One region of the Chryseobacterium sp. MYb328 genome, then DNA from elsewhere that is predicted to be linked to it. Evidence: riboswitches for the same ligand, from Rfam matches in the RefSeq annotation. Region 1 holds a riboswitch; each other region holds the start of a gene.
What was found. Region 1 has a riboswitch for cobalamin ahead of prpB (methylisocitrate lyase). Riboswitches for the same ligand answer to the same signal wherever they lie in the genome.

Region 2: another riboswitch for cobalamin. It lies ahead of WH267_RS04745 (TonB-dependent receptor plug domain-containing protein); the one in region 1 lies ahead of prpB (methylisocitrate lyase).
Region 3: another riboswitch for cobalamin. It lies ahead of metE (5-methyltetrahydropteroyltriglutamate--homocysteine S-methyltransferase); the one in region 1 lies ahead of prpB (methylisocitrate lyase).

What each region holds. Positions count from the first base shown of each region.
Region 1 covers NZ_JBBGZQ010000002.1:185,173-188,457, reverse strand. The annotation lists gene WH267_RS02850 (helix-turn-helix transcriptional regulator) at 1-953, shown strand, start outside; cobalamin riboswitch at 1,289-1,483, shown strand; gene prpB (methylisocitrate lyase) at 1,925-2,833, shown strand; gene prpC (bifunctional 2-methylcitrate synthase/citrate synthase) at 2,820-3,285, shown strand, end outside.
Region 2 covers NZ_JBBGZQ010000003.1:158,152-161,436, forward strand. The annotation lists gene WH267_RS04745 (TonB-dependent receptor plug domain-containing protein) at 1-1,444, opposite strand, end outside; cobalamin riboswitch at 1,558-1,744, opposite strand; gene WH267_RS04750 (cytochrome-c peroxidase) at 1,875-2,894, opposite strand; gene WH267_RS04755 (MbnP family protein) at 2,911-3,285, opposite strand, start outside.
Region 3 covers NZ_JBBGZQ010000041.1:11,724-15,008, forward strand. The annotation lists gene WH267_RS24500 (bacteriocin-like protein) at 317-601, shown strand; gene WH267_RS24505 (Lrp/AsnC family transcriptional regulator) at 750-1,211, opposite strand; cobalamin riboswitch at 1,400-1,585, shown strand; gene metE (5-methyltetrahydropteroyltriglutamate--homocysteine S-methyltransferase) at 1,761-3,285, shown strand, end outside.

The DNA of each region.
Region 1 (3,285 bases):
AAAGAAAATATCCCAATGCCTATTACCAGAACGATGGCGAAATCAGAGAGTGTATTACCCATCTGAAACCTCCTTATGGAAATGGTTTTTATCATGAGATCTGTTTTGAGAATGTTCACATTGGCTTCGGGAATGTTTCACTTGAAAATAAAGTATTACTGTACTTTGAGGCCGATTTCGAAAGTGTTGAAATGCATTTTTCATTAAAAGGAAAAAGCGCTGCTCTTTCAGAGAATTTCAACAATAAAGTTTGTTTTGAAAGTTATCAGCATAATATAATTTATGCCCATCAGATGAGTGGCCAGATGGAATTCGACGGTCATGAAATGCAGATCCTGGAAGTTAATTTAGCCCCGGATTTTTTTAAGAAATTCCTTCCTGAAGACTCTGAACTATTCAATACATTCAGAAATGCTATTGAGAAACAGCATTCATGTCTTATCAATCCGGACCATTGCCGGATCAGCCTGGAAATGTACCAGGTTCTGAACGACATCATTCACTGCGACAGAAAAGGTATTTTTAAAAGAATCTACCTTGAAGCCAAGGTGGCTGAACTTCTTCTTTTACAACTGGAACAGCTTTTTAATACTACTTCTTCCACCTCATCACTTCTTAAAAAAGATGAAGATAAAATTTATGCAGTGAGAGATTTTATCGTCAATAACCTTAATGAAAACTGTTCATTAATAGACCTTGCCCATCAGGTAGGAACCAATGAATTTACTTTAAAAAAGGGATTTAAAGAGCTTTTCGGAACTACCGTATTCGGCTTCTGGAATGATATAAAGATGGAACATGCAAAAAAAATGCTTATAGAAGGAGATCTAAGTATTAATGAAATTTCTGAGGTGATTGGATATAAAAATTCCAGACATTTTTCAGCAGCATTTAAGAGAAAATATAACATCATTCCAAGCCAGTTTAAATACGGAAACGGAATCAGCCGCTAAATTTTTTCTTATATTTTAAATGCAGTATTTTAGAAATTAACTCCAATTTTGAAGCTTTGAACTTATTCAGTATTTTCCTTCTGTTTTTAAATATGAAAAGTTACTACAAAAACACACCTTTTATTTAAATCAATTTAAAATTCTATCTTATTTGTTAACAATTTGGTAATTAAAAACCCGGGCAAATTCCAGATATTATTTTAAAAACATCAAAAGATACATTTCGTAATCAAAACGTTATCAACAAATTACATTCAATTAATTATTGTTCGCATAAAATATTTTGTCGTTTTCATAAAATGTCTATATTTACCACCAAGGAGTTCTTAACACCTTCTTTATCAACCGAAATTGGTAACACTTAGCTGTGTATTAAAAGGGAATCGTGTGCAAATCACGAACTGTCGCGCAACTGTAAGTAACAACAAAAAGGTTTTTATCAAATTCATATCCACTGTATGCTCCGGTATATGGGAAGGATGATAAAAACCGTTACAAGTCAGGAGACCTGCCTATTTCGAATTGACGATGCTTTCGCGGTTTGAAGCTTATAGTCAGGTATGATACGGTATGGATAATGATATGATAAAATAGTTTATCAACTCGTATTATTTTTTGAGATAGATAATAGCAGAACAACAGGTTCTTCTATGAATCTACCGCTCATCCGTGTCACCTTTCCGTAATTTTTCTTTCTCACAAAGCATTGTGAAGTCTGCAGGAACTTTTTATAGCGTTTAATGCATGTAAAAAGTAAAAAATGTACCTAACCCATTTCGATAATTCCTACACACCCAACAGATCTGTCAAGATCCTGAAATGCTGTTTCCTAAAAAACACACAGATTTTCTGTCTGTTGGCAGCAAATCGAAGCGATACTCATTATTCTCTTTTTACTTCCCTGCAATTAAATCATGATCGCTATTCTTCTCTATCTGTAAACAAATTTCACCTAAACCATAAATATTACAATGACTAAAAATGAAAACTGGAAGTCTCCCGGTACTCAATTCCGGAAGGCTATGCAAAAAGAAAGTCCTCTTCAGATTGTCGGGGCCATCAATGCCAACCATGCATTATTGGCCAAACAAGCCGGCTTCAATGCCATTTATCTTTCAGGCGGCGGCGTTGCTGCCGGATCTTTAGGAATTCCTGATTTGGGAATTACCACGCTGGAAGATGTATTAATTGATATTCAAAGAATTACCAATGTCTGTGATTTACCTTTACTGGTAGATGTGGATACAGGATTTGGCCCATCAGCATTCAACGTCGCCAGAACTGTAAAATCATTGATTAAAGCAGGTGCAGCAGCTTTACATATCGAAGATCAGGTGGGAGCAAAACGTTGTGGACATCGTCCAGGAAAAGAACTCGTAACCAAAGAAGAGATGTCAGACAGGCTGAAGGCTGCTGCAGATGCCCGTACAGATGAAAGTTTTGTAATCGGAGCCAGAACGGATGCTTTTGCCAATGAAGGGCTGGAAAAAACTCTTGAAAGAGCCATTGCCTATAAGGAAGCCGGTGCTGATTTTATTTTTGCCGAAGCAGTTCCTGATCTAAGTTTTTATCAAAAATTCGTTGATGCAGCGGGAATCCCTGTATTGGCCAACATCACAGAGTTTGGAATGATTGATATGTATACGGTTGATGAATTAAAAGATGCAGGCGTAGGATTGATCCTTTACCCTCTTTCAGCTTTCCGTGCAGCCAATAAAGCGGCCCTGAATGTCTATGAACACATCCGCAAAGACGGAACCCAGGCCCATGTATTAGACACTATGCAGACCAGAGAAGAACTCTATCAAAGCATTGGATACCATGATTATGAACAAAAATTAGATAACCTTTTTAAACAAAATAGTAATGTCAACGAATAGCGAACCAACATTCAAGCCTAAGAAAAGCGTTGCCCTTTCTGGAGTAGCAGCAGGCAATACAGCGCTTTGCAGCGTAGGAAAAAGTGGAAATGATCTCCACTACAGAGGATATGACATCCTGGATCTGGCTGAAAAAGCGGAGTTTGAAGAAGTAGCTTACCTTTTGATCTATGGTCAGCTGCCTACCGGAGCTCAATTGAAAAATTACAAAGCTAAATTAAAGTCTTTAAGAGGGTTACCCCATTCTGTAAGAAATATTTTAAAGAGTATTCCGGCAGCGGCACATCCGATGGATGTAATGAGATCCATGGTATCCGCTATTGGCAGTATTCAACCGGAAAAAGACGATCATAATATTGCCGGAGCGAGGGATATTGCAGATAAATTACTGGCATCATTCAGTTCGGGTTTATTATACTGGTATCACTATACCCATAATGGAAAAGAGATTG
Region 2 (3,285 bases), on a different contig from region 1:
CTACGTCATACTGATGGGTAAACTCAGGTTGCAGATAGGTATTTCCAACACTCGTATAATACAGGTCATTAAAGGTTGGCAATCTGAAGATATTTTTATAGAAAGCTCTGAGGGTAAGCTCTGGCATTGCTTCCGGCTGATAACTCATAAAGAAAGCAGGTGTCCATTCTCTCCTGTCATCAGGGCGCTTATTCATTTTTACTTCCTCAAAAGTAAATGTTCCTAAAAGACTTCCTAAAAACTTAAACCTGTTCCACTGGTAGGTAGAAGCTAAAGCAACAAGTGTAGTATAGCGGGTAGGATATGAAAATTTATACAAATTAGCATCCATATTATTATACTGAAAATCTCCATTCAGACTGACATCCCAATTAGGAGTGATAGAGTATACATTGGAAGAGGAAAGATAAACCTCCCGTTGAATATAAGTATTGATGGCGGGCATCGCAGACTGAGACAATACCGTATCGTTAAAATAAGTGTAATCGTAAGCAAACTTTGCCTTCAGCTGAGTTTCAAGCTTAGGAAACAGCTTTTTCCTGAAATTGGCCTGAACAAAATAATTTTCATCAAGCATTCTTGCTCCTCTTGCCTTAAAACGGTTCTTCACAATAGGTGCCGGAATACCACGGTTTGAAATATAACCATACCCTCGTATATTCCAGCTTCCGTTATTTAAAGTTCCATTAAGAGCAGCTTCAAAGCGTTTTGCTTTAATGTCGGAGTCATATCTTTTGGAAATAGTATCAGAAGCAGTAGCCCCATTAGGATATTTCCTGCTATAGTGGAACTTATAAAGCCCATCACTTTGGAGAAATTCTGCACTGACGCTTGCTGAAATTCTTTTTGAAATCTTTTGCTCTAAGCGAAAAGAAGGATTAAATAAATCAATAGAAGCACTTTTTGCTCTGATCAGAAGATTGGTTTTCCTGTTTCCTGTGAATACCGGTGTTTTGGGTTGTAAATAAATAGATCCTGACGATCCGAAGTCTTTTGCCGGTTGAAAAATTTCACTTTTCTGACCATTGTACAACGAGATCTCTTCCAGATCATCCAGAGAATATCTTCCCAAATCGACCACTCCGTTCTGAGCATTCCCAAGCTGGATTCCATCATAGAAAACACCTACATTCTGGCTTCCCATACTTCGGATATTGACCGTCTTCAAACCACCCATTCCACCGTAATCTTTAATCTGAACTCCGGAGAAATACCTTAATGCATCCGCAACAGAATGACTATTAAGCCTTTCAAGCTCTTCACCCTGTAAGACCTGTGCAGGCAAGATTTCTTTAAAGTTTTTTTTGTAAATATTGACAGTCTTTATGACTTCTCCTTTGATACTGTCTTTTTTTCTGGTTTGAGAAAATAGAATTTGAGAGGTTAACACGAATACCGTGAAAACAATTGTATGGAATTGAAATGTAGTTAGTTTTGCTATCATTAGCTCATTCATGGATCATGATGACGCTAATGGATATAAGAAAAGCAACGACAAAGCACAGCTGTTACTGCACAGAATCATTGTTGTCCTAAGCTTTATTCCACGAAAGCGTCAAACGTTTATTATTTCTGGCAGGTCTTCTGACTTACTCCGTTTTTGAAATCCTTCCCATTCCTAAAAACAGTGGATCTATTCTTCAAAAACTTTGGTGCGGAGCTTACAGCAGCGGGTCTGTTCCAGATTTTCACCGGATTCCCTTTTAAGAGCTTATTATGGCTCACCAAATTCCGGCAAAGATATAAAATTCTCACCAGATACGATGGCATGCAGAATAAAATGATTATCAATTAGTAAACATGAAAAATCCCGCTAGATTGTAACGGGATTTAAGCAATCAATTTTTGTTGAGTTTTTCTGTTTTTACCCGTGATTATTTTTTTACAAATTCACGATCACTAAGCGTTTTCATAAACAGGATAAGATTTGTCTTTTCCTGCTCCGAGAGAGGAATTCTGTTTCCATTATTTTTAAAAACAGGATCAAGGTTATCTGCAGATAAAACACCTTTGTCAAAATAATCAAGGACTGCCCTTAATGTTGGGAACTGTCCATAACTTCCATAAGGTGCTGTATATTCTACATTTCTTAAAGAAGGAACCCGAAAACTCATATAATCTGCCGGAATACCCGTAACCCTTCCACGGCCGGCTTCATTGGTATCCGGATTTACAGGAAACCCAATATTCCTGAAACTCTGATCAGTAAACAACTCTGTATTATGACAACCCGCACATTTCTGTTGAAAAGTCTGATATCCCAAGGCTTCATTTTCTGTAAAACTTTCTCCTTCTTTCCGTTTTACCTTATCATACTTGCTATTGGCAGAAATCAGAGTGTACTCATACTGTGCAATACTCTTATAAATCCTTTCAGCAGTAATGGCTTCATCTCCAAATGCTTTTCTGAATAAATCTTTATACATCATATCATCCCTTATTTTCCCTATCACTTCCAGAATAGAAGACCCCATTTCTTCATGAGTAATAATAGGAACCAACGGCTGTTTTTCCAATTCAAGGATATTGCCATCCCAATTATAAAACTTCATAAAGAGCATATTCTGAATAGCGGGAACATTTCGCAACCCTACTCTATTCTGAATTCCTATTCCCTGTGCATTATGATCTGCAAAAGAATTTCCCTGAATATGACAGCTGGAACAGGAAATAGTATTATCTGCACTTAACCTTTTCTCATTAAATAATTTCTCCCCTAATTCTACTCCATATTTTGTAGGTTTATTAGAGTTCACCGAATTGTTTAGTTCCGGAAACCCAGACGGAATATTGAGCAAGACCTGTGGATTATCGTCAGAAATAGGTTCGTAACGATCATTATTACAAGATATTAACAGAATGAAAATGGCTAAAAAACTTAATCCTTTTTTCATTGCAGCAGAGAAGAGTCTAGTTTTCAACACCACTCACTGAAAACATTCCGGAAATATCACTTGAACCATTTCCACCAAGGTTATCAACAAATTTTACCATTTGGTTAGCAGTATGAATATTCGGAGTAGCATTACCATCTGATCCTGTTCCCGTAACCAATACAATCGTATTAATTTTCCCCGTTAACAGTTTATCAAAATCTGCTTTAATAATAATTTTAGGCGCTTTGTTATCTACAATGGCATGTTGAGAAAGATCTAAAGTCACATCTCTATATGCATCTACTCCCTGGGTAAAATTACCTTCTGATCCTTTTATAGTACTTCCTGTGTGGATAGACATCTGTTTGTTATCTACTCCATAAAAACCTTCGATTTTTGTAAAACGATA
Region 3 (3,285 bases), on a different contig from region 1:
TAATAAAGCACCTGTTTTTTACAGTTGCAGCCTCAGTTTTTACCTTTAAAACCTCATTTTAACAAACATTAAATATTAACCATTAAAAAGTTAATTTACATTGAAAATATTAACTCCAACATTTAAAATTTGAAATATGTTTTTTAAAATTTAGTGAATCAATCAGATACAAACAAAAATGATATACACAATGTTATTCATTTATATTAACGAAATATTAAATAATAAAATTGTTTAATTATTTTATTCAAAATAATATGAGTTTATTATTAATTATCATATATTTGTGATGTATTAATCATATAAAATTTTAATCATGAAAAATTTCAAAAAACTAGACAGAAACGAACTAAAATCAATTTCAGGAGAAGGATTACTTGATCCAATCGGAGGTTTACTAGGAGGTCTAGGAGGCGTTGTTGGTGGCGTTCTTGGAGGAGTAGGTACTATCGTAGGTGGCGTTGTTACCGGAGTAGGTTCTACAGTAGGTGGAGTTATCGGCGGTGTAGGTACTGTTGTAGGAAACGCTTTATGCCAAACACAGTGTGTAGTTAATGGTGTAATCCACATCAAATTATTAGAGTGTGGTTCTACTTGCTAATCAGCAACTCCATTAAAAATTAAAAAAGTATAGCCGCTCTATTCTTAGAGCGGCTTTTTTATTTTTTTATTCTGAATATGATACTAAATATATTACACCTGACAGGTTTTTAAAGCCTGTTAAGTTTTAGGTAAATAAAACAGTCATTTTATAAAGTCAAGCCCTGATTATTTTTTACTTCAGACATTACAAAGGTACTGTGTGTACTTCCTATAGAGTCTACAGAACCCAGCTTATTAAATACAAAATCCTGATAATGTTTCATATCGCGAACCTGAACTTTCAACAGGAAATCAAAATCTCCGGAAATATTGTAACATTCTGCCACTTCTTCAATTTCCAGGATTTCTTTTACAAAATCATAGCCCACAGAGCGGTCATGAATTTTCAATTTAATCTGGCAGAATACCGTAAATCCACGGTTAAGCTTTTCTGCATCCAGAATTGCTGCATATCTTTTTACAAAGCCTTCCTGTTCCAGTCTTTTTACCCTCTCAAAAACAGGAGAAGGTGACAGATTAATTTCCTTAGCAAGTTCTTTAACGGTCAATTTTGCATTGTTCTGAAGCAGTTTCAGCAGTTTTATGTCCTTATCATCAAGTTGTTCCACAGAATATTATTCTTTTATATTTTAAAATCACCCAAATATACAGAATTATATTCTTTAAAAATACAATTTAAAAGCTATATTAACCAAATAAACCCTGTTTAATTGCTAATATATTCTGTTTTAGTAATTTTACACAAAATTAAAATCTTTTATCAGACATACTATTGGTAAAAGATCGTTCTTTACAATCTTCATCAAACAGGAAAGGTTTTACTTAAGGTAGATTAATAGGGAATCGTGTGAGAATCACGAGCTGTCGCGCAACTGTAAGTAACACATCAAAGGTTTCTGTCCTTAGATATCCACTGCCAAAAGCGGGAAGGATGACAGAAACTGTTACAAGTCAGGAGACCTGCCTTTACTGAATTGACAATGCTTTCGCGGTCTGAAGCTTTTGAGTCATACAGATGATCTATTGCAGTACGTTTTATCTCCGGGTGAAACTGTACCAACTGCTTATATCACCTGATCTCAAAAATTTCTATCCCGAACAGCATTCCGAAGCATTCAAAGAGCATTTAAAATAAGTTTAATTTAAAATTTGTAAAAATGCAAACACACATTCTGGGCTATCCGCGTATTGGTAGCAAAAGAGAACTAAAAAAAGCCTGCGAACAGTATTGGTCAGGTAAAATCGTTTTGGAAGAACTTCTTACCGTAGGAAGATCTATCTGCAGCCAGAACTGGAACCTTCAGAAAGAAGCAGGAATCGATCTTATTCCCTGCAATGATTTTTCCTACTACGACCAGGTGCTGGACATGAGCCTTGTGGTAGGAGCTATCCCAACACGTTATCATGAGGTAGCTCTTAAAAAGAACAATTCGGAACTGGATCTTTACTTTGCCATGGCAAGAGGATATCAGAAAGACGGATTGGATATCACTGCGATGGAAATGACGAAGTGGTTTGATACCAATTATCATTATATAGTCCCTGAATTTTATAAAAATCAGCAGTTTAAACTTACCTCAGATAAGATTTTTAATGAATTTGCCGGAGCAAAACAGGCAGGGATCAATGCAAAACCTGTAATTATCGGTTTGGTTTCTTATTTACTTTTAGGAAAGGAAAAAGAAGAAGGATTTGATAAGCTGGATCTTGCCCATAATCTTCTTCCAGTTTATATTGATATCTTATCAAAGTTACAAAGCCAGGGTGCTGAATGGATTCAGTTTGATGAACCTTTCTTAGCCTTAGACCTTACTGAAAAGGCAAAAGAAGCCTATACTTTTGTATATACTGAGCTTAGAAGACAGTTTCCAAAACTTACATTCATTGTAACGACATATTTCGAAGGATTAAAGAACAACCTGTCTCTTGCAGCCTCACTTCCTGTGAATGTACTGCATATTGATCTGATAAGAAACCCTGAGCAGCTTGAAGATGCACTTGATTCTATTCCAGAAAGCCTAAGCTTATCTCTTGGAGTGGTAGATGGCAGAAACATCTGGAAAAATGATTATGAAAAATCTTTATCTATCATCAAAAAAGCAGTTGAAAAATTAGGATCTGAAAGAGTTTTCATCGCTCCTTCATGCTCTCTGCTGCATTCACCATGTGATTTAGATTTTGAAACCGGTCTTCAATCTGAAATCAAAAACTGGCTGGCTTTTGCCAAACAAAAAGTAAAAGAAGTGGTAATCCTTAAAGAGCTGGCTTCGGAAACTTCTGATCATAATATTCTTCTGGATTTTGAAAACAATAAAAAAGCCGCTTCAGACAGAAAAACATCTTTACTGATTCATAATGAAAATGTAAAACTAAGAGCATATTCTATTACAGAGGCAGATTCGCAAAGGAAAAATTCATTCAGTGTCCGTAAAGAGACTCAACAAAAGGCATTACAGCTTCCTTTATTTCCTACGACAACCATCGGGTCATTTCCACAGACTGCTGAAGTAAGAAGCTGGAGAGCAAAATTCAAAAAGGGAGAACTGACTGCCGAGCAATATGATACTTTATTAAAAGAGGAAACCCAAAAAACGATTCGTTGGCAGGAAAGCATCGGAATTGATGTTCTTGTTCATGGTGAGTATGAGCGTAATGATATGGTGGAATATTTCGGAGAGCAAT